3 regions of the Cytobacillus sp. C11.1 genome follow, and region 2 is predicted to be linked to each of the others. Evidence: a T-box and tRNA genes for the amino acid it is inferred to sense, from the RefSeq annotation. Region 2 holds a T-box; the other regions hold tRNA genes.
The links. The T-box of region 2 lies ahead of argS (arginine--tRNA ligase). A T-box ahead of a tRNA ligase gene usually reads a tRNA of that ligase, here a tRNA-Arg.
Positions count from the first base shown of each region.

Region 1: it encodes a tRNA-Arg, which carries the amino acid that the T-box ahead of argS (arginine--tRNA ligase) is inferred to sense. The anticodon was not compared.
Region 3: it encodes a tRNA-Arg, which carries the amino acid that the T-box ahead of argS (arginine--tRNA ligase) is inferred to sense. The anticodon was not compared.

Region 1 is NZ_CM176935.1:2,019,823-2,029,920, forward strand. It holds gene rph (ribonuclease PH) at 81-851, shown strand; gene AC3ZVC_RS09970 (XTP/dITP diphosphatase) at 853-1,464, shown strand; gene AC3ZVC_RS09975 (metallophosphoesterase) at 1,461-1,979, shown strand; tRNA gene AC3ZVC_RS09980 (tRNA-Arg) at 2,129-2,205, shown strand; gene ilvE (branched-chain-amino-acid transaminase) at 2,619-3,521, shown strand; T-box leader at 3,541-3,800, shown strand; gene ilvB (acetolactate synthase large subunit) at 3,878-5,596, shown strand; gene ilvN (acetolactate synthase small subunit) at 5,593-6,111, shown strand; gene ilvC (ketol-acid reductoisomerase) at 6,170-7,192, shown strand; gene AC3ZVC_RS10005 (2-isopropylmalate synthase) at 7,179-8,723, shown strand; partial or broken gene leuB (3-isopropylmalate dehydrogenase) at 8,792-9,903, shown strand; gene leuC (3-isopropylmalate dehydratase large subunit) at 10,051-10,098, shown strand, end outside.
Region 2 is NZ_CM176935.1:667,844-677,941, reverse strand. It holds gene AC3ZVC_RS03430 (mechanosensitive ion channel) at 1-1,328, opposite strand, end outside; gene AC3ZVC_RS03425 (pyridoxamine 5'-phosphate oxidase family protein) at 1,540-2,181, opposite strand; gene AC3ZVC_RS03420 (EamA family transporter) at 2,230-3,123, opposite strand; gene AC3ZVC_RS03415 (Dps family protein) at 3,292-3,729, opposite strand; gene AC3ZVC_RS03410 (YqaA family protein) at 3,872-4,453, opposite strand; gene AC3ZVC_RS03405 (sulfite exporter TauE/SafE family protein) at 4,673-5,557, shown strand; gene argS (arginine--tRNA ligase) at 5,570-7,258, opposite strand; T-box leader at 7,300-7,529, opposite strand; gene AC3ZVC_RS03395 (FtsW/RodA/SpoVE family cell cycle protein) at 7,560-8,744, opposite strand; gene AC3ZVC_RS03390 (hypothetical protein) at 9,313-10,089, shown strand.
Region 3 is NZ_CM176935.1:4,533,053-4,543,150, forward strand. It holds gene AC3ZVC_RS22410 (methyl-accepting chemotaxis protein) at 1-723, opposite strand, end outside; gene AC3ZVC_RS22415 (thiamine pyrophosphate-dependent enzyme) at 914-3,208, opposite strand; gene AC3ZVC_RS22420 (2-oxoacid:acceptor oxidoreductase family protein) at 3,208-4,221, opposite strand; gene AC3ZVC_RS22425 (acyltransferase family protein) at 4,571-5,611, shown strand; tRNA gene AC3ZVC_RS22430 (tRNA-Arg) at 5,843-5,916, shown strand; gene AC3ZVC_RS22435 (cold-shock protein) at 6,445-6,648, opposite strand; partial or broken gene AC3ZVC_RS22440 (sporulation protein Cse60) at 6,817-6,933, opposite strand; gene AC3ZVC_RS22445 (cold shock domain-containing protein) at 7,565-7,702, opposite strand; gene AC3ZVC_RS22450 (CarD family transcriptional regulator) at 8,195-8,671, opposite strand; gene AC3ZVC_RS22455 (hypothetical protein) at 9,002-9,274, opposite strand; gene AC3ZVC_RS22460 (class I SAM-dependent methyltransferase) at 9,271-9,813, opposite strand; gene AC3ZVC_RS22465 (hypothetical protein) at 10,028-10,098, shown strand, end outside.

The sequences.
Region 1 (10,098 bases), 1.4 Mb from region 2:
CTTTTTATGCAGAAAAGGGAAGCTTTCCTGTTTAAAACGAATCAATGGATATCCAATGGATATTAAAGGGGGAATCAGCTTTGCGTGCAGATGGACGTGAACCAATGCAGCTCAGGCCTATACATATTGAAACAGAATACTTAAAGCATCCCGAGGGCTCTGTCCTAATTACAGTAGGAGATACAAAGGTGATTTGTACAGCTAGTATCGATGAGAGAGTGCCGCCATTTATGAGGGGCCAGGGAAAAGGCTGGATAACAGCTGAATATTCGATGCTGCCAAGAGCTACAGAACAGAGAAATATCAGAGAAGCGGCAAAAGGCAAAATTTCCGGAAGAACAATGGAAATCCAGCGCCTGATCGGCCGTGCCCTTCGTGCTGTTGTCGATTTGGAGGCACTTGGAGAAAGAACAGTCTGGCTGGATTGTGACGTCATACAGGCCGACGGAGGCACACGGACAGCATCTATTACAGGTGCATTCATTGCAATGGCACAGGCAATGGACAAGCTTTACACCAATAAAAAGCTTCCCCAATACCCGGTAAATGATTTTCTTGCTGCTACAAGTGTGGGTATTCTCGATAATAAGCAGGCTGTAGTAGACTTGAATTATATTGAGGACTCTTCAGCACAGGTGGACATGAATGTGGTCATGACAGGAAACGGAGAATTTGTAGAGCTTCAGGGTACAGGGGAAGAGGCGACATTTTCTTATTCACAGCTTCAGGAATTATTAAATGCTGCCCAGGGGGGCATCTCGGAGCTGTTTGAACACCAAAAGGCTGTACTTGGAGAGAAAATCACAACAAGCATTATTAACAAAAGAGAAAAGCTGGAGGGGAAGGCGTAGGATGCAAGAAGTTATAATCGCTACTAAAAATACAGGCAAAGCAAGGGAGTTTGAGCGGATGTTCAAGCCTCTTGGCTATGAGGTCAAAACTTTATTGGACTATCATGACTTTCAAGATGTAGAAGAAACCGGCACCACCTTTGAAGAGAATGCCATTTTAAAAGCAGAAACTGTTTCCAATGCGTTCAGAAGAATGGTCATTGCTGATGATTCAGGACTGATGATAGACGCGCTGGAAGGCAGGCCTGGCATTTTTTCTGCGCGTTATGCGGGTGAAGAGAAAAACGACCAGAAAAACATGGACAAAGTTTTGAAGGAGATGGAGAACACACCCGATAACAGCCGCCAGGCGAGATTTTACTGCGCGCTGGCAATTGCTGCACCTGGAAAAGAAACATTAACAGTTGCAGGGACCTGCGAAGGCTCTATCTTAAGAGATAAAAGAGGCACTCATGGGTTTGGCTATGATCCTATCTTCTTTGCGGAGGAGAAAGGAAAAGCAATGGCAGAGCTAAAGCCTGAAGATAAAAGCCAAATCAGTCATCGAGCAAAGGCGCTAAAAAAGCTTGAAGAGCTTCTCCCTGCTTTTCTTTCTGGAAATGAAAAAGCATGAAAATACTTATTCTGAGCGACAGCCATGGCCTAACTTCCGAACTGAAGCAAATCCGTGACAAGCATGCTGGGATGGATCTTTTGATTCATTGCGGAGATTCGGAACTGCAAGCTGATGACGAATCTATTAAAGGGTACTCTGCAGTAAGAGGAAATTGTGACTTTGAGACAGGATTCCCGGAAGATCGTTTTGAAGAAGTTGAAGGGCTGCGCCTGTTTGTTACACATGGCCATAGGTATTCTGTAAAGTCTACACTAATGAATCTCTCCTACCGCGCACGTGAAATGGAAGCGGATATTGTATGTTTTGGTCATTCGCATTATCTGGGAGCTGAAATGGTGGATAACACTTTATTTATTAATCCTGGAAGTATCAGGCTGCCAAGGGGAAGAAGAGAAAAAACATATATAATCCTGGAGACTAAGCAAAGAGATATTACCCTTGAGGTTTATGATTTAGCCACGGGGAAAATGCCCGGTCTTTCTCAAAAATTTTCACTGGCAAAAAAGGAATAACTTGATTATAATAACTGAGGGGAGCAAGGCTTCCCTCAAACACAAAAAAATTCAATAAAAGTATTGACTTCGGATTGTTTGTCTAATATAATAAAACTTGTCTTTGAGATAATCTTTCTCCAAAAGAGACAGTAATTATTATATTATATGTCCCAGTAGCTCAGCAGGATAGAGCAACGGCCTTCTAAGCCGTCGGTCGGGAGTTCGAATCTCTCCTGGGACGCCATTTACACACCTAGCAACACTACATATCTTACCGAATTTTACTCACCATTTTGGTGAGTTTTTTTGTGCCCTAAAAATCCTCTAGCTCTCCTCCTGCAAAATTATCTGGGATCCCTGCTGATTATAAAATTTTTTAAAAAATTTTTTTCTCATGGAATGTGAATATATCAACATTGTAAGCGGATACAGCTAAACCTATTAATCTAAATTATCAAATAATTCATAAAAAGGGTGTTGACGACTGTTCAAAATGGGCGTAAGATAGTCCTCAATATAAGAAATCAAAACCTGAATTAAACAGAATCGCAGAAGCAAAATTAAAATATTCTGTAAAGAAAATTGCAGATTTTTTTAAGCTAAAAATTCAGCGGTTTAAAGTGTTAAATTATTTGTATTTAGTGAGAGGTGTTTTTCGTGCCTGAACAGTGGATCTTTTTAAACGGAGAATTCGTCACAAAAGAAAACGCGAAAATTTCTGTTTATGACCATGGTTTTCTTTATGGCGATGGAGTTTTTGAAGGTATCAGGGTTTACAGCGGAAATATTTTTAGAATGAAAGAGCATATGGATCGCCTGTATCGATCAGCAAAGTCAATTATGCTTAACATTCCGTATACACAAGAAGAGTTCACTGACCTGGTGGTAAAAACGGTTGAACGAAACCAGCATGAAAGTGCTTATATTCGAATAGTGGTGTCAAGAGGAGTCGGCGATCTTGGTCTGGATCCAAACAACTGCAGGAGCGCCAACGTTGTTATCATTGTAGAGCCTTTGGCCATTTTCCCTAAACATCTTTACGAAACAGGATTGGAAATTGTAACAGTTGCAACCCGGCGAAACAGACCCGATGTTTTAAGCCCAAAAGTAAAATCCCTGAACTATTTGAATAATATTCTTGTCAAAATTGAAGCACGCCTTGCCAATGTGAATGAAGCATTAATGCTAAATGATCAAGGCTATGTAGCGGAAGGCTCGGCAGATAATGTATTTATTATAAAGGACGGGGTATTCTACACTCCTCCTGGTTATATCGGAGCATTGGAAGGAATCACAAGAAACGCTGTTATCGATATAGCAAGAGAGCTTGGATATGAAGTGAAGGAAGAACCCTTTACAAGGCATGATGTGTACACAGCTGATGAGGTTTTCTTAACCGGCACTGCCGCGGAAGTCATCGCAGTTGTAAAAGTGGATGGCCGGACAATAGGTGACGGCATTCCGGGAAGTTACACAAAAAATCTCCTGGAGAAATTCAGGGAGCGGGTTGTAGCAGAAGGGATTAAGGTAATCTCGCTGGCAGCTCCGCACGTAAGCTGAAAAATAACTTAAACAAATAGGAAAAGCGTGGAAGAGGATAAGTAGTTTTATGACAAGGCGTTCACAGAGAGCCGGAGCTGCTGAAAACCGGCAATGCCCTCATAAAATGAACTCACCTCGGAGCGCAGGCCTGAAAGATGATCATCGAGTAGGGGCTGCCGGGTGTGCTTCACCCGTTATCAAAACGGATAGCAATTTTGCTATCCATGAGTGCACGCATTAAAGCGTGAATCAGGGTGGTACCGTGGAACAGGTTATCAAAGCCTTTTCATCCCTTAAGCCTATAATCAATAGGTTTGTATGGGGTGGAAGGGCTTTTTATATTGGATTAAAAAACAAGAGGAGGTTATCAACAAATGTTGCAGGAAGCTGCCTTAACAGAAACCAAAACGGAGACCGAATCGGTTACCGGTGCAGATCTGTTATTAAGAGCCTTGGAGAAAGAAAATGTTGAAGTGATTTTTGGTTATCCGGGAGGAGCTGTTCTTCCAATTTACGACAAGCTGTATGATTCAAAAATTCTTCATGTTTTACCCCGCCATGAGCAGGGAGGAATTCATGCAGCCGAAGGATATGCCCGAATCTCAGGAAAGCCGGGTGTTGTGATTGCCACGTCAGGACCGGGAGCTACAAATATTGTAACCGGACTTGCGGATGCAATGATGGATTCACTTCCTCTTATTGTTTTTACAGGCCAGGTGGCAACAGGCGTTATTGGATCGGATGCCTTTCAGGAGGCGGACATCCTCGGGATAACAACCCCTATCACAAAATATAACTATCAGATCCGCAGCATCGAAGATATACCGAGAGTAGTAAAAGAAGCCTTTTATATAGCTTCAACTGGAAGACCTGGACCGGTACTCATTGATGTTCCTAAAGATATCGCAGCATCTGCAGCAGAGCCGCCAGATGACCAGGAAGTTAATTTACCGGGGTACCAGCCAACATTAAAGCCTAATTATTTGCAGATCCGCAAATTAACAGAAGCAGTTAGCAGAGCAAAAAAGCCTGTGATTTTGGCAGGAGCGGGAGTTCTGCATGCAAGGGCTTCCGGGGAGTTAAAAGAGTACGCAGAGCAGCAGCAGATTCCGGTTATCCATACATTGCTAGGGCTTGGAGGATTCCCGGCTAATCATCCGCTGTTCATCGGAATGGCAGGAATGCACGGCTGCTATGCAGCCAATATGGGATTGACAGAGTGTGATTTGCTGATAAATATTGGTGCGCGGTTTGATGACAGGCTGACAGGAAATCTAAATCATTTTGCACCTAATGCAACAGTTGCCCATATTGATATCGACCCTGCAGAAATCGGAAAAAACGTTCCAACCTCCATCCCGATTGTAGCAGATGCAAAAGAAGCCCTTGAGCAGCTGATCCAGCAGGATGGCAAACCTCCAGCACATAAAGAATGGATCGAAACCATCCAGCAATGGCAGGACGAATATCCTTACTTCTACGAGAAAGAAACAGCAGGTTTAAAGCCTCAAAAGGTTATGGAAATGCTCCATTCCAAAACTGGAGGAGATGCGATTGTGGTAACAGACGTAGGACAGCATCAAATGTGGGCAGCCCAGTATTACCGCTTTAATAAAGCAGACAGATGGGTAACCTCAGGCGGTCTGGGTACTATGGGATTTGGCTTTCCTGCAAGCATAGGTGCACAACTGGCCGATCCTGAAGCATGTGTGCTCGCTGTTTGCGGAGATGGCGGTTTTCAAATGTCCACTCAGGAGCTGGCAGTCATAAAAGAACTGAACTTGCCTGTGAAAATAGTCATTTTAAATAATATGGCCCTCGGCATGGTTCGCCAATGGCAGGAAATCTTTTATGAATCGCGCTTTTCACACAGTAAAATTCCTGTACAGCCATCGTTTGTTAAACTGGCGGAAGCATACGACATTAAAGGCTATGTAATCCAAACAGAAGAAGAGGCTGAAGCTATTTTAGATGAAGTGCTTCATAGCCGTGAACCGGTGCTTTTGGACTTCAGAGTCGATCAGGGTGAAAATGTATATCCAATGATTGCCCCTGGAAAAGGACTTCACGAAATGGTAGGTGTTAAACCATGAAAAGAGTAATTTGCCTGACTGTTATGAACAGACCAGGCGTCCTGAACAGAATTACAAATCTATTTTCAAAAAGAAACTTTAATATAGAGAGTATCTCTGTCGGCCTTTCCGAACACGAAGGGATGTCCAGAATAACCTGTGTCGTCCATGTGGAGGATGATAGGGCCAGCGAACAAATTACCAAACAATTAAACAAGCAGATTGATGTCATTAAAGTAACGGATATTACTGACCAGTCAATTGTTGCAAGAGAACTTGCTCTCATCAAAGTTCAGGCAGTTCCATACACCAGGAATGAAATATACTCTTTGATTGAGCCATTCAGGGCTTCGGTTATTGATGTAAGCAAGGACAGCATGACCATTCAAATAACCGGAGAATCTGATAAAGTCGAAGCTTTCATTGACTTGATTAAACCATACGGTATTAAAGAGCTTGCCCGAACCGGAACAACTGCATTTCCAAGGGGGACTCAGCGTTCTTCCCAGCAGCAAAAGTCTTATTCCATTGTTTAATTTTAATTTATAGAAATTAATAATCTAATAAACTTTAAAAAAGAGAGGGAGATTTAAAATGGCAAAAATGTATTATAACGGAGATGCAAATCCATCATATTTAAACGGAAAGAAAGTAGCGGTAATCGGGTATGGATCCCAGGGACATGCACACGCCCTAAATATGAGAGACAGCGGTGTTGATGTTGTAATCGGCCTTCGCAAAGGAAAATCATGGGAAAAAGCAGCAGAAGACGGGTTTCAGGTATATACAGTAGGGGAAGCAACTGCCCAGGCGGATGTGGTTATGATTCTATTGCCTGATGAACTTCAGCCAAAGGTATATAAGGAAGAAATCGAACCGAATCTAACCAGCCAGGCATTAATGTTTGCCCATGGTTTTAATATTCACTTTAGTCAAATCGTACCTCCTAAAGAATGTGATGTATTGCTTGTTGCGCCTAAAGGTCCAGGACATCTTGTCAGAAGAACATATGAACAGGATGCAGGTGTACCGGCACTGTTTGCAATCTACCAAGATGTTACAGGTGAAGCCCAGGAACTTGCACTTGCTTATGCTAAAGCTATTGGAGCCCTTCGTGCAGGCGCTTTGGAAACAACCTTTAAGGAAGAGACTGAAACTGATTTATTCGGAGAACAGGCAGTGCTTTGCGGAGGGTTGACTTCACTTGTGAAAGCTGGTTTTGAAACCCTTACTGAAGCAGGCTATCAGCCAGAATTAGCATACTTCGAATGCTTGCATGAGCTTAAACTCATTGTAGACCTTATGTATGAAGGCGGTTTGGAAGGAATGCGCTATTCAATCTCTGATACAGCTCAATGGGGAGACTTTGTCAGCGGACCTCGTGTAGTAGATGCAAGAGTAAAAGAAGAAATGAAGGCAGTTCTAAAGGATATTCAGGAAGGAAAGTTTGCTAAAGGCTGGATATTGGAAAACCAGGCAAATCGTCCAGTTTTCAACGCAGTGAACCAAAGAGAGAATGAGCATCCAATCGAACAGGTGGGAAGAGAGCTCCGTAAAATGATGCCATTTGTAAATAGCAGCAAAAAGAAAGAAGTTGCTGTCAGTGCGAACAATTAAGATTTTTGACACAACTTTAAGAGATGGTGAACAGTCAGCCGGCGTAAATCTTAATTTTTCGGAAAAGCTGGAAATTGCCAGACAGCTAGAGCGCCTGAATGTTGATATTATCGAAGCAGGTTTCCCAGCTGCTTCAAGGGGTGATTTCGCTTCCGTGCAAAAAATTGCCCAAACAATCAGGAACTGCTCGGTAACGGGTCTTGCTAGAGCTGTGATTTCAGATATTGATGCAGCCTGGGAGTCGCTAAAAGATGGAGCTGAGCCAAGAATACATACATTCCTGGCAACCTCTCCCATCCATAGGCAATATAAATTGAAAAAAACAAAAGAAGAAGTAACTGAAACAGCAGTAGAAACAGTGAAATATGCTGCGGCCAGGTTTCCGATTGTCCAATGGTCAGCGGAGGACGCATCCCGGACTGAATTGCCATTCCTTGCTGAAATTATTGAGAAAGTAATCCAGGCAGGGGCTAGGATTATCAATATACCAGATACAGTCGGCTACACAACTCCACAGGAATATGGCGAGATTTTTCAATACCTAAAAAATCATGTTCCTTCTATAGATACGGTTTCCCTTTCAGCTCATTGCCATGATGACCTGGGGATGGCCATAGCCAATTCTTTGTCAGCGATTGAAAATGGGGCAACACAGATAGAAGGAACCATTAATGGCATAGGCGAAAGAGCCGGAAATGCAGCGTTGGAGGAACTTGGGGTTGCCCTATATATCCGCAATGATCACTATCAGGCATCAACCCGCTTGAATCTGCAGGAAATTAGCCGAACCAGCAGCCTGGTCAGCAAACTTACAGGCATGGCAGTACCAGCCAACAAAGCAATTGTCGGACGCAATGCTTTTGCCCACGAATCTGGCATACACCAGGATGGCGTATTAAAAGAGAAAACAACTTATGAAATTATTTCTCCAGATTTGGTAGGTTTCCAATCCAATTCTATGGTGCTTGGAAAGCATTCAGGACGGCATGCATTTAAAAATCGCCTGATGGAACTGGGGCTTGACGTTTCGGATGAAGATATTAAACCGTTATTTACAGTATTCAAAGATTTGGCTGACCGCAAAAAAGAGATGACAGATGATGATCTTGCGGCAATCGTATTGGAAGAAAAGCTCTCCAAAGAACAGCGTTTCTACGAGCTGATCGGAATCCAAATCCAATATGGCACCAGCTCTGTCCCAACGGCGACTGTTACACTATCAGGTTCAAGTAATGAGGTTATACAAGAAGCGGGTACAGGAGCCGGAAGCATAGAAGCGTTATATAACACATTGGAAAAGTGCGTAAATGGCACGGTTAACCTTCTTGATTACCGTATTCAATCTGTTGGGGCAGGCAGAGATGCTTTAGCCCAGGTATATGTAAAGTTGAAGTATGATGGAGTGGAGACCAGCGGACGGGGATTAGCTCAGGACGTATTGGAAGCTTCATCAAAGGCTTATTTGAATGCTGTTAATAGAGTAATCTACATGAATGAGAAAACTGCAGTACCTGCAGTAGAGTCAAAATAAAAAATGCCAATGGAGGCGCCCGCTTTTGCGGCACCTTTCAAACTAAAAAACTAGGCGGAGGGATTAAAATGAAAAAACGTATCGCGGTACTTCCTGGAGACGGAATCGGCAAAGAAGTGGTGAATGGAGCAATTGAAGTCCTGCAAGCTGTTGGGGAACGTTTCGGGCACCAATTTTATTTTTCATACGGAAAAATTGGCGGAACGGCAATTGATGCAGCAGGCACTCCGCTGCCTGAAGAAACTTTGGAGCTTTGCAAAGAGAGCGATGCGGTATTGCTTGGAGCGGTTGGCGGCCCAAAATGGGACCGGCAGCCTCCCCACCTTCGTCCTGAAAGGGGCCTCTTGAGATCCGCAAAGAACTGAATTTATATGCGAATCTAAGGCCGACCCAGTATTATTCAAGCCTTTCAGATACTTCACCATTAAGGAAGGAAGTTATTGAGGGCGTTGATATGCTGATGGTCAGAGAATTAACTGGCGGTCTTTATTTCGGGAAGCCAAGCGAGCGCACACATCAGAACGGTGAAGATGCAGTAGTTGATACATTATTTTATCAAAAAGAAGAGATGTACCGTGTGATAAAACTGGCTTTCGAACTTGCCAGAAAACGGCGCGGAAAAGTCACATCTGTCGATAAAGCAAATGTTCTTGAATCAAGCCGAATGTGGAGAGAGGTAGCGGAGGATATTTCAAACCAATATCCGGACGTTGTTTTGGAGCATATGCTTGTTGATAATGCAGCCATGCAAATGATTAAAAATCCTAAACAGTTTGATGTTGTGGTAACAGAGAATATGTTTGGAGATATTTTGAGCGATGAAGCATCCGTATTGACAGGTTCTCTGGGGATGCTGCCATCTGCAAGCATTTCAGAAAATGGACCATATTTATACGAGCCAATCCATGGTTCAGCACCGGATATCGAAGGTAAGAATGCAGCAAACCCAATTGCCATGATTTTATCTGCTGCCATGATGCTTCGCTTATCTTTTGGAATGGAAGAGGAAGCAGAAGCGATCGAAAATGCCGTAAATCAAGTTCTGGATGCAGGCTATCGTACGAGAGATATCGCCTCATTCGGGAAAAAACAGGTTTCTACATCGGAAATGATCGAAGAAGTGAAGGCTACTCTTCTTGATAACGAAGCAATCTTAAATATCATGGGAGCTTATGCATAGATTTAATCACTAGGCCACATTATTGATTTTTTGGCACCCTGTTGATCGGAGGAGAATTCAACAGGTAAGTTTAACAAAGCCAATCACTAAAAACTGAAACACGGCCTTAATCGGCCGTGTTTCTTTTAAAAGGGCGTGGAGCAAATAATGGGAAAATCAATTATAGATAAGATTTGGGAAAAACATGTTGTCCAC
Region 2 (10,098 bases):
ATGGAGATGGCGACTATGGCTGCTTGCGCAACGTTTGCCAGGAACTTATAATGCGGTCCTTGAAGCACTGTGCTAAGCAGCTTTTTCACAAGGCTGCCGAGCCATAAGCCGACTCCAAGAATAACGAGAGCCGCAATGACATGAGGCAGGTAAGCAATAACGCCAGTTGCAAGTGTCACTAAGAAATCAAGACCAAGTATATTAAGGGCCTGAACAACAAACAAGAGGACAATAATGACTTCAGCAATATAGCCGATAACCTGGGAGAAGGTCAAACCGCTGCCTGTTGCAGCAGATTTGTTTAATCCCATTCCAGAGAAGTAAGAATCAAATCCGATGCGTTCTAATAGGCTGGAAACAAACTTTCGGATCCATTTTCCGATCCATACACCAATCAGCACAAAGAAAATGGCTACGGCGATATTCGGCAGCATGGTCAGAACGTCATTCAGCATCGCAATGGCTGGCCCGGAGATGCCTTCAATATCCAATTGTTCTAACGCAGCGATTACTGTTGGGATTAAAATTAGTACGAAAACAACTGTACCAATTACAGAAGCAAGGCTTGTCCCTTCAAATAAACGAGTTAAGCCAAGTTTTTTCGTTAATTTCTCAGTTCCGATTGCCTGCAGGAAATTCGTTACGATATCTCGCACAATTTTTGCAACAAACCATCCTACTAATAAAATAAGGGCTGCTGCCAAAAGCTTAGGCAAGAATGCCAGGATACTTTCCAGCATGCCGGTGAACGGTCCAGCGATGCCATTCAGGTTTAATGCACTCAATACAGCTGGCAGGAAAATAAGCAAAACAAGATAAAAAACAATTTTTGCAACCTTATCGATTACACTGGAAGGCTGCTCCTTATTGTCGGTTAAATTCCATTTATCCAATTTTTCATGAACTTTTAGCGTTTTTCCGCCTTTTCTAATTAAGAAGCTGAGACCGGAAGCTATAAGCCATGCAAATAAGAGAATAAGAGCTGCTTTTAAAATGCTGGGAACTGCAGCCATGATAGAGGAGAACATGCCCACTAGTGGAGTTGCGATAATATCCAGATCAAGAATATTGAAGAATAAGATGAACACGAATACTAGCAGAAGGTAGTAAATGATCTTACTGATAATTTTCTCGGATGAATATTTTCTGTTTGCTTTATCGGGGAATACCTTGTCATCCAGGCTGGTTTTACGAAGTCCTTTTAAAACGGCCTTTTCTATGGCTTTTGCGATAACCCATCCAATTAATAAAACTAAAAGTGCTAATAATAAATCAGGCAGCTTGGCCAAAAGGTAATCAAACCCGCCCCAATACCGATTATTGTCCAAAATTGTTCACTCCTTAAAGAAATTGTATTTTTGCATACTTTCATATACCCAATCCTTTTTGGAGTAAACAGAGTGAATGCTTAATTAGGATTTAAATAGACTCTTCAGATGGACTTATATATAGAAAAAAGGCTTTGGACAAGTCCAAAACCTATGTATAAATCGTTTTTTCGCGAAAATTGCCATATAAACGCAAAACCCATTATAGCCCCTAATAGAGCCTCTTCTCATAGCTTTCCAAAAGGGCGTTTTCAATTTTTTCACTGTCAAGACCAGGCAGGTTGACATGGTCAGCAAGGATTTGCGAGGGTTTAGGCAAATCTTGTTTATCCAGCCAATGGCCTTGGTCCCAAAGCTTAGATCGCTTAAAGGCTTTTGCGCAGTGAATATAGCATTCTTCCACTTCAACAGCTATTCCCAGAATTGGATTCTTTCCATAGGCTGCCATTTGTTCTAAAATTTCCGAATCTCTAATAATTCTTGCATGGCCATTGATTCGTAGTGTTTCCTCAAGTCCGGGAATTGCAAAAAGCAGTCCAACATGCGGGTTGGAAAGGATGTTGAGCAATGAATCCATCCTTTTATTGCCGGGGCGTTCAGGTATAACGATAGTATGATCATCTAGAATATGTACAAAGCCAGGGGCATCACCGCGCGGGGAAGTATCACATCTGCCCGCACTATCAGCGGTTGAGAGAAATAATATCGGAGACTTTCCAATAAACTTTCGGCAATGATGATCGAGTTTATGTATGATTTTATTGGCTGCTGTCCTGCTGGGGGTGCCAAGCAATAAACGGAGCTCTTCCTCAGAATCAATTACTTTTTTAAAAACTGTATCTAGCAAAAAAATCCCTCCTCATTCGTTTATCAATTCAAGAAAAAGGAGGGTTTCCCCTCCTTATGTGCTATAACGATTCTTTGAAACTTTTTTAAAAGAAAACTGTGGAACGCTGATTCCGATCAGGATTAGGACAATTCCGAAGGTCTGTGCTTCCGTGATTCTTTCTCCAAGCAGAAGCATGGCAGCAGCAACAGCGGCTGGAAGTTCCGCAGAGCCAACGATAGTGGCGAGTCCAGAGTCTATGTGTGGAGAGCCGATCGCAAAGAAAATAATCGGGAAAATGGCGCCGAATAAAGCCATCAGCAGTCCGAATTTCCATAAACCTTGCAGTTGTATGCCGCCGCTGATTAAAATGTGTCCGGAAACTGCTGCAACCAGAAGAAGGCCTCCAAGGGTAATAAAGATGCTTCGCTGGATACCAGGAATTCCTTTTCCAACCTTGCCGCTTGCGAAAATAAACAATGCAAAGGTAATAGCAGATAGGAGTCCGTAAATTAATCCGTCAGCCTTAATGGGAGCGGAGCCGCCGGCAGTAAGATTGCTTGCAAACACTGTACCAATAATCAGCAAGAACGAAGAAATAAGTTTTGCTTTGCTTGGTTTCTTTTTTTCATAAAGTGCTTCTATTAGTATTCCAATCCAGGTGAATTGGAATAACAGAACAACAGCGATAGAAGCAGGATTCCGGTCAAGGCTCAGCCCATATAGAATTCCCGTTAAACTTAATGAAGCTCCCGTAATTAACAAAGCTGCTGTTTGTTTAAAGGTAACTTTCGTTTTCTTAATAAAAGGGAATGAAAGCAATAGCAAAAGGAGCCCAAATAAATATTGGCTGCCTGTCAGCTCGTGAACAGTATGGCCTGCCTGAAGACCAAGCTTAACAATGGATGCCAAGATACCATAACTGCATGCGCCAAGAAAAATGAATAAAGAATACTTTAAATTTGCCATTATGGAAACTCCTTTCTAAGTTGTATGAACTAATCAGGTCAATCATAACATCTCATAGCAGCTGTTGGGGAAAAATAATTACGCCCTTATAAGATCATAAAGGTATTCTTTTCTGAACATAAATAAAGAGCCAGTGATTCTTTTCACTGACTCTTTTTCTATATTAAGTTACTCTCCTAAGTAGGCGTTTAGCATCCAAATGTGAGTATCAAGTTTTTCAATCAGCCCGATTGCAAAATCTGCAGTTACTTGGTCTTCGTGGTCTTCAGAGGCTTGAGCTAATGAAATTAGTTGTTCTTTTAAATGTTTGTAATCTGAAGCCAGATTGGCAACCATGTCTTCTGCTTTACTTTCGCCATTTGACTCTACCAGGGTAGCTACACTTAAATATTCCTTCAGAGTTGCTGCAGGTGTGCCGCCAATAGCCAGCAGTCGCTCAGCTGCTTCATCTACAACCTCAGCTGCTTCATTATATAATTCCTCAAATTTTTCATGCAGTGTAAAGAAGAATGGCCCTTTTACAAACCAGTGATAACGATGCAATTTAGTATAAAGAACACTCCAGTTTGCAATTTGAACATTTAATGCTGAATATAATTTTTCCATTTAAATATTCCCCTTTGGTTAGCTTGTAACTTCATTATAACAAATATTTAATTAAAATCAATATTAATTTATAATAATTATAAATAAGGTTTTTATAGGGGAAATGTTCAAAGAAAAAGCCCGGTTTTAAACCGGGATAGATTTACACTGTTTTATTTCTTTTTTTAATAACAAGGTAAATAACATAAACAACAAGGATAATTAGTCCGCCGATAAGCGTTAGCATTGTAAAGTTTTCTTCAATAAACGACTTTGCCTGGGCCCCCAGCACCATAATGATGGCTGCTTCTAAAAAGAAACGGGCTCCTCTGCCGATGATGGACCAGATGACTAAGACTCTCAAACGAATATTTGATATTCCGGCAAAAATGGTAAAGACTTTATAAGGTATCGGAGTAAATGCGGAGATTAAAATCGCCATCGCGCCATACTTCGTGAAATAGTCTTCAACCTTCTGGATTCTTTCTTCAGAGATGATGTATCTTAAAACAGGGCGGCCAAGTTTTTTTCCGATAAACCAGCCAAGAATGGCGCCAAGTACGGAGGCGACTGTGGTAATAAATGCGTACCAGAGCACACTATCCGGGTTGGAAACCCCCATTGGAATCAGCAGTACATCAGGTGGAATTGGAAAGAAAGAAGAATCGGCAAAAGAGACGAAAAACAAGCCAAAGACGCCATACTCCATGAGCCATTCTTCAATTGCATGAATCATTTCAGACATTTATTTTATTCTCCTTTATAGCTTTCATAATCACACATGTGAAGTATACCACTTTTCGGGTCAGCCCGTCATGCAGGAATGGATTGTTAAGGGTTTGGGATATTTATCCCGTTCGAAAATCTGCAAATACTGGTGATCGATTCTTATAAACCCTGCTGAGTATGGTAAAGTGATATAGTATCATCGAAAAGTACATACTTTTATAAGTGAGGCTTTCTTATGGAATATCTTTTATTCATTCTTCTAGGGGCACTGATAAGTGTGCTCTCAGGTTTCTTTGGGGTAGGCGGAGGATTTATTTTGACCCCCACTTTAATGCTATTTGGATTTTCTCCTATAGAAGCAATTACAACAAGTTTGCTATTTTCAATCGGAACCTCGATTTCCGGCATTACCGCTCATATCAAGATGAAGAATATTTTGCTGAAGCAAGGCCTTATTCTCGGCTTAAGCGGAATGGCTGCAACACAGGCAGCTCGGCCTTTTGTGTTTTTTCTGGAAGAAAGAGGCTGGGATGAGTGGGCAGTCCCCATGTTCTATATCGTCCTGCTGTCTTACTTTGCTCTTACCATGCTGAAAAGAGGCAGGAAGTCTAAATCTGGCGCAGAGAACAGGAGTGGAAAATCTCCTTCCATTATAAAGATGGTTTTAATCGGCTTTTTTGCTGGTTTTGTTTCAACCACACTGGGGGTTGGCGGGGGCTTTATTATGGTGCCTCTATCGGTCGCATTCTTGGGATTATTGCCTAAAAAAGCAGTGGGCACCAGCTTATTTGCCATTTTATTAATCGTTACAGCAGGTTTTCTCTCTTATGCATCCACAATTTCCATTGATTATTGGATTGGCATTTCTTTAGTGGCAGGCGGTCTGGTCGGATCACAACTCGGGGCAAAACTTACTTCCTACTTTGAGAACGAGGAAATAACATATATGCTTGGTGCTCTTTATATGGCAACCGTTGCCAGTGTTATTCTTAAATTAGTAAATCTGAACTATTCTGGTCTTGTTTTAATGGCTATATTTGTCGGCGGCTTTTTAGTAAGAAGCCTGGTTAAAGTGAAGCTGGCAAAGTCCCGTTATAAAGAGAGAAAGGAGAGTCCGTAACGGCCTCTCCTTTTACATTTGTTCAGGCACCTTCATACCCAGAGTTTGCATGCCTTCCGAGAGAACAATCGTGACAGCCTTTACGAGTGCTAGCCTTCCTTTGATGTCTGTATCCTTCTCCAGTATTCTTACGTGCCCGTAATATTTATTAAATGCCTGGGCCACATCAATTAAATATTTTGCCAGGACAGATGGAGAATGGTGAAGGTAGGCTTTCTTAAGTTTGTCAGGATATTGATAGAGAAGCTTTATGATTTCCCAGCTATATGAATCAGAGAGGCCTTTTTCAGATGAATGGCCATCATCTTCCGCTTTGCGGAGCAGGGAATAGGCACGAGCATTGGTGTATTGCAGATAGGGGCCGGTTTCGCCTTCGAATGTCAGCATATCTTCAAGTGAGAATTCAATATTATTCATTCGATCATTTTTCAAATCATGGAAAAGGATGGCGCCAATTCCTACGGCTTCGGCGATATCTTTTTTATTTTCTAAATGCGGATTCTTGTCTTCTATATTTTGCTTTGCGAGTAGAACAGCTTCATTGAGAACTTCCTCGAGAAGAATAACCCGGCCTTTACGGGTGGACATCTTTTTGCCATCCTTCATATAAAGGCCGAATGGGACGTGTACCATATTGTCTGCCCATTCGTAGCCCATTGTTTTGATGACACTTTTGACCTGGCGGAAATGGATGCCTTGTTCCTGTCCTACAATGTATAAGGACTGATCAAAGTGGTATTTCTTTTTTCTGTAAAAAGCTGCAGCGAGGTCACGTGTTGCATATAAGGTTGCCCCGTCGGACTTTTTGATCAGGCAAGGAGGGAGGTCCTGATCAGGAAGTTGAACTACTTCGGCTCCGTCGGACATAACAAGCAGATTCTTGGCGCTTAACTCCTCTATAATAGCTTCCATTTTGTCGTTATAAAAAGCTTCGCCGTTATAGGAATCAAAATGGATGCCAAGCATGTCGTAAATGCGCTGGAACTCTTTTAATGATTCTTCTCTAAACCAGCCCCAGAGGCTGGCAGCTTCTTCATTGCCATTCTCCAGCTCCTTGAACCAATAGCGGGCTTCATTTTCTAATTCAGGGTTCTCTTCGACTTCATTATGAAACCGAATATATAAGCTTAGCAATTCCTGAATTGGATTTCTTTTTACCTTATCTGGGATTCCCCGCTTTTTATAAGCGGTTATCAATTTACCGAACTGAGTGCCCCAGTCTCCTAAATGGTTGATCCTAATAGTCTTGTAACCGCATTTTTCAGCAAGATTGCCGAGTGCATTTCCAATGACCGTCGAACGTAAGTGCCCCATGGAGAAAGGCTTTGCAATGTTTGGCGATGAAAAATCGAGCACCACTGTTTTTCCGGCTCCGATTGTAAGCTTCCCATACTCTTTTTCTTCTTTGAGAATTCTATCCATTATGATTTTCCCGGCATCTGCTTTTGAAAAAAAGACATTAATATAAGGTCCGGATGATTCCGCTTTTTCAATGAGCGGTGCCTTAATCTGGCTGGCGAGGTCAACTGCTATAGCGGCCGGCGATTTCCTGAATGCTTTGGCAAACGTAAAGCAAGGAAATGCCAGATCGCCATGCTCATGGTTTTTTGGAATTTCGATTAAGTCAGCAATCTCTTCTTCTGATGTTTGCCCATCCAATACAGATATCAATTGAGCAGTGAAAATTTCTTTAAAGTTCAACATAATAACACCTCCCTGAAAATAAAAAAGCCCGTCTCTAAAATAGAGACGAGCTTGAATTACCCGCGGTACCACTCTGATTGTCCATTCTACTTTGATTGGACCTCTTTAAAGAATCTGTTAACGGGAGTCTTGACCCGGCAAAGCCTACTTAGGTTTCAGCTCTGCATCTCCGAAGTGCGCTTCGCAAAAGAACTTCCAACAGGCTTGCACCATCCCTGTCTCGCTTAAGGAAGGGGGTCTTTGCTACTCTCTTCATCATGGACGCTAAATATATTAATGCTATTATACTCTGCTGGAATTATTTTGCAACAAAATTTGAATCTGTCGAAAACAAATAGGTTTTATGGTGATAGTGCATGCTGAAAATTAGCCCCATTGCCAGCATGTTTCCCATTAATGAACTGCCTCCATAGCTGATAAATGGAAGCGGAATGCCGGTGATCGGCAGAACCTGGATGGTCATGCCAATGTTTTGAAAAACATGGAAGGTAATCATGCTAATGACTCCAACGCAAATATAGGTATTGAATGGATCGGTTGTTTCCAGCGCTGTTTTTGTTAAATGATAGATTAGAAGAAAGAATAGGCTTATGACAACACTTGCTCCAAAAAAGCCGTACTCTTCTCCGATTACGCTGAAAATAAAATCAGTATGGGCGTCAGGAACATATACCTGCCTGTCGGTAAAGCCTTTTCCGGAGGTCAGGCCAGAACCGATTGCCAGCATAGAGTTATAGAGCTGCATTCCCGCTCCTTGTTTATGATTTACAGGATCAAGCCAGGAGTAGATTCTGCTAAACTGGTAGGGATCTACCCCCAGGTATTTCTCCAGAATCTCCGGTGCCTGTATAACAAGATAGAGAATGGTGCCGGCAAAGGCTCCAAGAAAGCCATAGATCGGAACAAGGATTTTCCACGATATTCCCGAAACCAGAATAGTCCCTGTTAAAATAGCGACAATAACAAGGGCTGTGCCGAGGTCTTCTATGATAATTAATCCTAATGGGAGTGATGTTACTGCTCCAAGCTTAATTAGGAGAAATAAGTCTGAACCAAGTGTCTTGCTCAAATATTTCTGATGATGGTCAGCTATGATTTTGCTTAAAGAAATAATCAAAAAGACTTTCACAAATTCGGAGGGCTGAATGGAACCTAGCCCGGGAACTACATACCAAAGAGTTGCCCCTTTACGCTCGGGTGCAATGCTTTCAGGTGCAACAAACAACCCTAATAATAATAGGATTCCAAAACCGTATAAGAACCAGGTAAGTTTCCTGATTTGTTCACTATCAAAATACATTACAACTGCGACTATAATGATTCCAATTACATAATTTACGATTTGCTTTATCACAAAGTTGCCAGCATATTGCTCAGAGGATTGCCCGCTATATATAGCGATACAGCTTATTAAAAAAAATAGAAGCAATAGAAAGCATAGCGTCCAATCAATTCGATCTGAAAATCTTTTAGTTTGATCCATTCATACACACCTGGTTTCTTTACCTATTTACATTTTTATCCTAACAAAGAAAAATACCCCTTACAATGGCTGTTTGGATGTAGTTTCATTTGTTGTTCTATATCTTTAGACGAATTGAAGCTTGAGATAGTTTCTTGCAGTTCCATAAATTAAGTACTTTGTTGATTAGAACTGTGTTGTTTGGAGCGGAGGGTGCGGGATCCTTAAAAATGCCTGAATTTTAATGAAAAAGTATCTAAGTGAATTTAAAAATAGTGCAAAGACGGGTATATGGAAATTAAATGGGAGACCTAATAATATTTTTCTAAACTGGAAAGATATTTTTTAATATTTTTGCTACAATAAGAGAAGAGAAAATACTCATATGTTAAAGCAGACAGTTTCATAGTCAGAAGCTGTCTTTTTCGATAACTGTCCAGCTCCATACGTAATGCTTCGACAGAATTCACGCAAGACTAAGAGCGTTAGCGTTTGAGAGGGTGGCATTTTTAGCCTGCGTTCCTCATAGGCGGGCGCCTTGCGCTTTTCTTTATATACTACTCTTGTTAACGGTTCGGAGGTTTCGCCATTGAAAAAAAGAAATCATGCTATTCGTGATCTCATTTATATTCATCTTAATGAACAGGATCAGTATGTTATGACATATGGAATTGAATTTGCGGAGTTTGTCCAAACCCTTTCAGATTCGATTAATAATCTGCTATTGCTGAAGCACCGCTATGAACATGGCGATTACAATATGCATACGATGTTCGATTACGTGTCAAGAGACAAGCTTGGAAGATTAGTGGAAGAGGATGTTTACGGCTATGGCGATTTTTGCTGGATTGATTTTGAGGAAGAGGAGGCTGTAAATGAGCTTCCCGGCCAGGCAATCGCGGAGCTTCTTTATATTGGCCATGTAAAAGAGCACTTAAAGCCGCCGTTTTACAATTATTTGAGTAATCGGTATGTGTACCTTGCCATCGATGACGGCTGGTTTAATCGTACCTATTACAGGGACTTGAATGATTTTTACCGAATGCTCGGAGAAGTAATCCCGGGTAAAATGGGGCAAATGAAAGTCGAAAAAACGCTGCTCGGCATTAAAAAGAAAAAGACGTATCCGCCTATTTCAAGAGACGTCCTTCTTTCACTGAAGCCATTAATGAAAGAAGGGGCAGTGCTGTCTATAAAGGACATTGATCAGAATCGGGTCCGAATTGAAATTCCTATTTGGATAATTGGCGATTTTGCCAATATGGATGATATGTATGACGAATATGAATCGATCGTGAAGGAGCCTTGTGAAGCGAAGATTGTGTTCGATAAGAAAACAAGAGAATGGAAGATTTACTCCCGATAGTATGCTGAA
Region 3 (10,098 bases), 1.1 Mb from region 2:
ACGCCCGATGATTAAGATACTCACAATCCCAAGGACGCCAGAAATAATGATCGAGATCCCAAGGACAATTAGGGTTAAAACCAGTCCTGACTCGGCTGAAGAAACAGCTTTTCTTTGGTCCTCCTTCAGCATGCTGCTTAGTGTATTTAATTTTTCTACAGTCTCTGAAATAAAGTTATCTGCCTGCAGCTTTGCAAGCCTGTATTCTCTTACATGCTGAAGCTTCACTTTAGGCTCAATAACATCATGGAATAAGCTGGCTATTTTTTGATCATTTTCGTCAATTTGTTTAAACAGCTCTTTTGTTTTTTTTGCAGTAAGGGCAGGGGTGATTTCTTTTTTTAATGTATTAAAGTCCTCTGTCAACTGGTCAAATGTTTTTAAGTGCTTCGGATTGGAGTCGATAATGTAATTTCCGATTGTACTGCCTTTATGATGAAAAATCACTGCAGATTCAGTAATCATAATCGCTTTTTCTCCTGAATCCTTCACTGTATCCATTTTTGTATTCACGATCGTCAACAGAAAAAAAGTAAGTATGGTAGATGCAGTAAAAAGCCCAATTGTTAAAAATAGGGCCACACCATATTTCTGGCCAAGCTTGAGCCTTTTCCACCATCTTATGTTGGCCAATTTATCTAATAGTGTTGCTTTATTCTGTGTTGCATGCAAATTGCCTGCCTTTGCTTTTTTTGTTCTTTTAAACTTTTTTACCCCTTTCATCCTATATCCTCCTTATGATTAAACCGGATGCACACCTTTAGCACTATCAACATCCTTGTTGTGCATTTCTTTTTTACTATCTTATTACATCATTATAATAGATTAAAAAATACATTTGTAGATTATTTTTCCATTAAAGAGATTTATAGGATAAAAAAAGCAAAGTACACGCGGTACTTTGCTTTGGATTTTAAAGTGCTGGATGCTCATGCTTGGCTTTAATTTTTTTCCATCTATATTCAATTTCTTCTTCAAGTTCATTGAGAAGCATTTTGTTTTCTTCTTTCAATAAATGCTTTGTTTTGCCCATATAATTTAGCCACTCAGACAACTCAACTCGTTTATTTTTATCCTCTGGATTATAAGTTATGGTTGTTACCCCATCCTCTACTTCATAAAGAGGGAAGAAGCAGGAGTTGACAGCAGCTTCCAGGATTTTTTCACCATATCGTTCTTCTGACTTCCAATTAAGCGGGCAGGTTATCAATATCTTCCCGTACACTGTACCGACATTCTGAGCGTACCATTGCGCCTTTGCAGCCTTTTTGATTAAATCCTGCGGAAATGCTTCGCTGCCGGTAAAAACATATGGAATATTCGTGGACGCCATAATTTGTGCTGTATCCTTATGGTGGAAGCTCTTGCCTTTTTGAGTGCGGCCTACATTGCTCGTACTTGTCATATGGCCCTTAGGTGTTGAATAGGACAATTGCGAACCAGTATTCATATAGCCTTCGTTATCGTATTCAAGCATGATCAGTTTATGATTGCGAAGAGCCGTGCCAATTGCAGAGCCCATACCAATATCCATGCCTCCATCTCCGGTTACCATCACAAATGTGGCATCATCTGAAACATCAATTTCACCGCGTTCTTTTAATTCCATAAAGGCTTCCAGTGTGCCAGATAAGGTAGCTGCCCCATTTTGAAAGAGATTATGAATCATCGTTTGCTTATGGGAGGAATAAGGATAAGATGTAGTTGTTACATAAGCACATCCCGTTTGGAACAAGACAACTATATCCCCTTCAATCCCTTTAAAGAACAATTCCAATCCTGTAAAAATTCCACACCCTGGGCAAGCTCCATGCCCTGAAGCAATTCGCTTCGGTTTTGAAGCAAGCGCACGAAGGGGCGGTATTTTAACTTTCAATTTATTGGTTTCAGGGTCTTTTTCCGTTTTAATCAATCCAGTATTATATACTTCTCCATGCTGCGGAGTGATTACTGGCAGCAGCATTTGCTCTTTCTTGCCGGGAATATGGCCATAATAATCAAATGCTTTCTCGGCATAGCCCTGTTCTTTGGCCTCCATTGCTGCTGAGAAAAACGCCTCTGCATCATCAGCATAAAAATCCTTTCCGCCAAGGCCAAAGACTCTGCTTAACACAATAGTTTGATTCTCAGGATCTTCCTGCAATGCTGATTTTACTTCGTGTGTAAGATTTGGTCCATGGCCGCCATATGAATCTGCACGCTCCCCAATCAAAAGGGCTTTTACATTCTTTAAAGCCTTGCGGATTTCCGCTGAAGGGAATGGACGGATAATATTAGGGCTGATCACGCCTGCTTTAATACCTTGCCTGCGCAGATTGTCAACCGTATCTTTTGCTGTTTCTGCAGCTGAATTTAGCAGGAATAGTGCAACCTCTGCATCCTCCATCCCATATAAATCGAGTACAGGGTAGTCCCGGCCGGATAGTTTGGCATATTCTTCGGCCGCTTCTTTAAACACTTCACCAGCCGCATACATTGCTTCTGACTGCTGGTAATGATTGTTGATTAAATCGTCCCCATTCATGTGGGCACCGATTGTAACTGGCTTTTTAGGATCTCTGGCAAAGTTATAATCTGTCGGGCATTCACCTACAAACTTCTGTACAATTTTGCGGTCTTTAAAATACTTTACTTTCCTTTTTTGATGGGAGGTGAAAAAGCCATCATAAGCAACAATTACAGGCAGGCGAACTTTTGAATGCTCAGCAATCTTAAGCGCCAAAATGTTCATATCATACACCGCCTGAGGGGTTTTGGCCGTTAAAATAACCCAGCCCGCATTCAGTGCGAAATACAAATCGGAATGATCCCCTCTAATGTCCAATGGACCGCTGATTGAACGGGTTACAAGGTTCATGACCATTGGAAAGCGGGTTCCTGCCTGAACGGGAAGCTGTTCAAGCATATACATTAAACCATTGGCACTGGTCGCATTAAATACACGTGCACCTGTGGCTGCAGCTCCATAGCAAATACCTGCAGAGCCATGCTCGCCATCTGCGGGAATCAGTTTAATATCATGTTCCCCTCTTGCCTTCATCTGATCAAGGTATTGTGCAACTTCAGTTGAAGGAGTGATTGGAAAATAGCCCATAATGTGATAATTGATCTGTGCTGCTGCCATCGCAGCCATTTCATTTCCCGATTCGAAAGTAGTCAACTGTTCAGCTGCCTTCATTGTTTTCAGGTTGTCTTCTAAAATTGCCATTACAAAATCCCCCCTGCTGCATAAGGAAAGTTTTGCTTTACCCTATGGGCATCCGCAAATCCTATCGTTTCCCGCATTTCACTAAGAGCACTTGTCGGGCAAGCCTCAACACATTTCAGGCAGCCTTTACAGTACTGATAGTCGATACCCTGCAGGAACATTTGCTTCCTGCCTTTTTTGTCTTCCCCCTCCTGCCATACAAAGCAAAAGTCCGGGCAAACTGTATCGCAGGCTGCACAGTTGATGCATTGCTCCTGCTCAAATTGCGGCAGAAACCCCTGCCTAGAACCGCTTAGATCTTTCAGAATACTATTTGCCTGTGCAGTGATCACTCCACCGATTTCCTGGGTTTCAAAGCCCAGCTGAGGTGCTGTTCTATGAAACTCTTTCCCCTCAGCATGATCAGGAGCTTCATAGGTTTTGAACTTCACTTCATTAAATCCTCTTTCGAAGGTACGGATATTGGGCTCCACAAGGTGCGGATATTTTTTCTCAAATGTTTTGCGGATAACCATTTTCATTGACTCCGGATCAAGGAAATCGCAAATTCTAAAAAGTGCTCCGAGCATTGCAGTATTTACTTTTGTTTTTTCTTCTACTGCAATCTGCAGGGCATCCACAATGGCAAGTGTTCCATATTCCAGTTTCAAATCTTCTTTAATATCATCAAACTCTCTGGCCGAATTAACAAGCAGAATACCGTCAGGCTCCATACCGCTGACAACATTCACCATTTTATATAATGCTTCGTGGAAAACGCCGATGACGTGAGGCTGCTCAATTGGGCTGTGTGCCCGTATTTCTGTATCACCTTCGCAAAATCTCACAAATGCTTTTACAGGTGAGCCTTTTTTTTCAGAGCCGTAAGATGAAAAGTTGGACCCATTCAGTCCAAGCCCCAAAACACCAGCCTCCCCGAGCATTTTACCTGCAAGATTGGCACCAAGGCCGCCAATCGACTCCAGCCTTATTTCATAAAATCCTAATTCATTTGCTTTAGGTAAGATTGACATGTTCTCCCTCCCTCATATGGTAAACGGTTTTAAAACACCGTAAAGTTATCCCCTAAGGCAATTCTAAAAGAACTATTTCCATTTATCTGTGACAAATGTTATATTTCACAGAAAAAATTTGAAACAGAATTGAGAAATTCAAAGGAAACGTTATAATATATGAGCCGAATCCGCTTTCACAATTATATAACAGAATACATATTGTGATATAACAGTTTGGATAAGCGGTTTCTAATTTACTTTATTTGTAAACTTCACCTTCTTTTTACACGAGAAAAGCAGTTTACTTCATGTTAAAGTGGGTAAAGAAATAGAGAGTTTTTTGGGGGTCTTTAATAGAGGAGGATTTATGAAACAACGTGATTATTATTTCGACAATGCTAAGTTTATTTTAATTTTCTTTGTCGTATTCGGACATTTGCTCCGCTCTTTTATTGAGGATAATGAAACGATTTACACCTTATATAAGGTCATTTACACCTTTCATATGCCGGCATTTATATTAGTTTCAGGTTTTTTTGCAAAAGGATTCTATAAAAAAGGATATATAAAGAAGATTGCAAAAAAGTTAATTTTGCCGTATATCATATTTCAGGTAATTTATTCAGTTTTCTATTACTTTTTATATAATAAAGGAACGTTTGAGATGGATCCGTTCAACCCGCATTGGTCATTATGGTTTCTGATCAGCATGTTCTGCTGGAACATTATGCTCCTTTTCTTTGCCAAGCATAAAGCAGTTTATTCATTGACAGCCGCTCTGCTGATTGGCCTTGCTGTCGGTTATGCCGACTGGATCTCAAACTATTTAAGTTTATCAAGGACTTTTGTTTTCTTTCCATTATTTTTACTAGGGTATTATTTAAAGAAAGAGCACTTCTATGCCCTGATTAAACCAAAGTTCAGAATTAGTGCCTTATTTGTATTTGCAGTTGTCTTTACCGGATTCTACTTTTATCCGGATATTGATTATAAATGGCTCCTTGGGTCAAAGCCATATACAGAAATGGGCGCAGCTTCTATTGGAGCTGTATTTACCAGACTGGGATTCTATATCCTTAGCTTAATCATGGTATTTAGCTTTTACTCAATCGTTCCCCAGAAACAGTACTTCTTTACAAACCTGGGGAAGAATACACTTTATGTCTACCTGCTGCACGGTTTCTTTGTCCGTGTATTCAGGGAAAGCGATGTACAAAACTACTTTAACAAACCGGAAACCTTCCTGCTGCTCGCAGGTATTTCGTTATTGCTTACTCTACTTCTATCAAGCAAGCTGATTACATCATTTGCTCAGCCCATAATTGAACTTAAGACCTCTCAGCTTAAGAAGCTGAAAGATAGAACAAGAGCATATGCCCGATTTTATCGTAAAAAGCTCACAAACTAAAAACGAATCGGCCATTATAAAGTGGCCGATTCTTTCTTTTTGCATACCCATTGACCAAAACTGATTAAGGCATTATAATAAGTAAATGTGTCAGATAAGTTCATTTGATCCTTCCACCAGCTCAACTAGGCTAAAACATTGCGGAGTTACCTCCGATGCAGCTTTGTTCCGAGCCATGCACGTCCTTGAAACAACTGACAAAAGAAAAACAGGAATAGAAGATACTACCATGTCTCAGTAGCTCAGCTGGATAGAGCGACAGCCTCCTAAGCTGTAGGTCGTGAGTTCGAATCTCGCCTGGGACGTCACTAAAGAAAAGCGCGAACCCCATGTATATCAAGGGCTTCGCGCTTTTTATTTTATTCAATTTGTTTAGTCATTAACCTTAGAATTCCAAGTTTGGGGTCGGATTGGGGTCGGAATGATTTTTATTAGTGATTTTTACCGCTATTCCGACTTGTTTGAGCACATTTATAATTAGTGGTGACACCTGATTCCGACTGGGTTCGAACCAGCGACCTCTACCCTGTCAAAGTGGCAAACAGTCACGGAAGCAATAAAGTTATTATGGAAAATCCCTTACATATCAAGGCTTCAGAAGGAATGAAGATTGTTCCTTTAGATTTAAAACGGACCGTTGTTGACCGTTTTCGTCAACAATTCTTCAACATCTATTACTTGTGCTCATTTTGATTTCTTATTCACCCGTTACTTTAAGTGCAATTCATCACAATCTTTATTCCCCTACTCCTTTACGAGTGGGGGTTCTTTGTTTCACAGAAAAAAGAAAAGCAGACTCCCATAAAAGAGCCTGCCTTCCCTGTTTTGTAAAATTAAGAAGCTTTACGTACGTTTGAAGCTTGAGGTCCACGTTGACCTTGCTCCACATCAAAAGTCACTGCTTGACCTTCTTCTAAAGTTTTGTAACCTTCGCCTTGAATCGCTGAGAAATGAACGAATACATCGTCTCCACCTTCACGTTCGATGAATCCGAAGCCTTTTTCGCCATTAAACCATTTTACATTACCATTTTCCATTTGTATTGCCTCCTAGCGTGTAAACACACACAATGTAATACTATCCCTGCTCTCAGTGATCATCAAGATGAAAAGTTACAAATCCTTTACACCGAACAAAAATAATTCTTTTTAATCATAACATTTTTTGTAAGAAATGTCAAGATGCAGAAAAATCCATTGAGCTCACTATCTCTTTATGATAATCTTTGCCGTATATTTTGTATCAGGATTCACTCCATATTCTGTGTGCATGCTTACAGCAAGAGGAACAGCATTGTATTTAACATCTATCAGCTTTCCTTCCTCTAATGAGCCAAGAAAATCATTAACTACCGAATAAGTTCTGCGAAGTCTGTACTTTGAAAACCTTTTGCCTCATACATAAATTTATCCCTCCCTTCATCTTATATTTATACACAAAAGGCATATTCTCCTATAAGAACTCCTATTATTTAAATTCCTTTCACCCGTCTTATTTGTTTGTAATATTTATGTACTTTTGTTTTTCAACTATTCTGCTTCGTTAGCGCAATAAAAAAGGGATCGCCGCAGCCATCCCAATCTTACAACCTCATATCCATTATGAAATCTTGCATCAAAATCTGGGTCATCAATAATATCTCCTTTAACAGGAACAAGAAAAAGCTACTATTGGATCTATTAATACGGGACCTTTTTATAGTATTTTCTTGTGGAGAGTGGGTGGTTCCTTTGTTCTTCTAGATGGCAACTTACTCGTTCGAGAAAAGTTGCTAGGGATAGAGTATTGGACAAGTAGTCTCATGGGACAAGGGACCTGTCCCCTCGTCCCATTATTCGGGGAAAACATTGAAGTAAAAGGAAATGACAAAAGTATACTCAAGTACAAAGCGGTGATTATGCTTGGTCCCCCCCTATGATCAGAGTTCATATTTACAAAGGGGTAGGAGATTAATTAAATTTTAGAAACGTTTTCTGCTTGAGGGCCACGTTGTCCTTTTAGAATATCAAATTTTACGCGTTGCCCTTCATCAAAGGATTTAAAACCATCACCAGTAATCTTTACTATTGTTATGTAAATAAAATAAAAAATGGTTTCCTGGTCTGGAAACCATTTTTGTAGTTGACATATGGTGTTACCAATTCGTTTTTCTCTTTTACGTAAAGAAGATAAACAATTACTATTCACTGTCTCAGTAGATGTAAAAAATTCTTAAAGATAGAGGTGAGATTGATTGTTTTTTCTTCTAGAAATAATGACTTAAATAATATATTGTATACCTAAAACAATGAAAGCCCTACCTCTCTTTCATCCTAACGGCTCCTTGTCCGTGCCAGTGTGAATCAGGATTGCAAAAATCAAGTGACTATTTTATCGAGTTATTTGATGAAACTTCAAACGTTCGTAAAAGAAATTTAAATAATAAAAATGGATTAGATTGTAGAAATAACAAAAGAGGTTAATGGTCTAAAGGTGAGTTGGAGAAGTTGAATGTCTTTGAAAAGATTTACTTTTAATAATAAACATATTCCCAAAAAATTCAGGATATTCTCGGGAAATGTAATACATTTTCTTAAATTAACCTTAACAGAAACTTTTTATTTGATTTTCAGTAATCCCTTTAATTAATCCCAGTTCACTAATCAAAAATTCATGTGCGTTATCTAACATTTTTTTTTCGCTTGAATTAAGTGCTTTTTCTTTCTTCATACGCATTAAATCACGTACAACTTCAGTACATTCTTGTATTTTACCCGTTTTTATTTTGTCCGTATTCACTTTATACCTTTGTTTCCACGGCAGTAATCTATCTGATTCTCCATGATGAAAAATGTTTATGATGTGTTTTAATGCAATTATGTCAGTAACAGGGCGTATACTTGAACTCAATATTTTACCCGTAGGAATCATGACTTGCATATTACCGATTAACATTTTTATGACATAATACTGTTGTTTTTCCCCTGAGATTTCCTTTTCTTCTATGGCTTTAATTATACCTACTCCGTGCATTGGATAAACAATGTTATCGCCAATTTGAAACAAATAATCCACCTCCATATATGGTAACCTTCTTAACCTTAACATATATATTATTTTTTATCAAATTTTAATAATATCATAAACTTATTTTCAGTGTCAATTACTTTTTCTTTAAAGATCAGAAAAAGCAAAAACAATAGGAATCGTGTCGGATTACCAATAAAGGGAAGGTTGATTTTCCGCGTATATTCTGAAACCTCTACTAACCTTAATATTATTATTCTTTATAAAACCTTCCTGCGCAAATAACACAAAAAGCGACTGCCTTGTTCAGCAATCGCTACCCGTTAGCGTAAGTACATTGCTTCACAAACTCCTTCGTGCTGAATTAGGAAAGTCGATGCCTTGTTAACGCATCGACCCTTCTATTTTTTTACCAATATACATTATATGTTCTGCAAAACTTAACATATCTTCTCTCTCACATACCTGCTCTGCAAAGTCTAACCAGGCAGATACCACTTCGGGTGATTGTTTAAGTAATTCTGCTTCACGCAAATATAAAAAACTTTCGCAATTAAGCAAGTGCATTTTTTCTAGGCTAAATTGTTCAAAAAAAGGAAGTACGTCTTTTGGACGGATAAAAAAATTATCTGTAAACCCCTGCCTGATAAAATTCACATCGTCATTACATTCAGTTCTAATTTCCTTTCCTCGTTCATTATCAATTCAGGGTTACGTATTAGATAATCCCATACAAATGAATAGGAAGAAACAAAAGCTACAAAAATAGTTCCATTCGGCTTTAATTTTTTCAGGCATTCCTTTATAAGTTTTACTCTGTCATGTTTATCTTTCAAATGATACATCGGTCCCATACACAGAACATGATCGAATTGACCATCATCAATGGTAGATAAATCACGACCATCTACACAAACGCCGGTAAGAGGGAGATTAAGTTCCTTAGCCTTATTTAACGCAAATTCTATATTCTTTTGTGAAAGGTCTGCTAATGTCACATCGCAACCCTGCTGAGCAAGATAAAGTGAATACTTACCTGGTCCTCCACCGAGGTCCAACACGCTGGTATTTGGTTTAACATAACGTTTTATGTAACGTTTACTAAGTTCAAACTCTACTTTGTGTCTATCTAGTCGTTGCCATTCGTAGTTTATTGTTTCATCATAGAATTTTCTTACGATTTCCAAGCTATCCATCTAAACTCCTCCCTGTTAATTGTAATTTTATAACAATACAACAATTATATGAAGAGAATTTCTTGTTAAGCTAAACTCCCTCATTAAGGAAGGAATAAGCATAAATATCTTAACCGAGAGTGCTTTCTTAAATTTAATTAAATAAATTATATGCCCTTTTGGGCTTTTCTTTTTAACCAATAACAGAACATACATTCCTATAGGAGGTTAACAAATGGCTAATGTTGAAAATCGCGGAAATGGTAGCTATCGTTTAACAGTAATTTTAGGTTATGACGAAAAAGG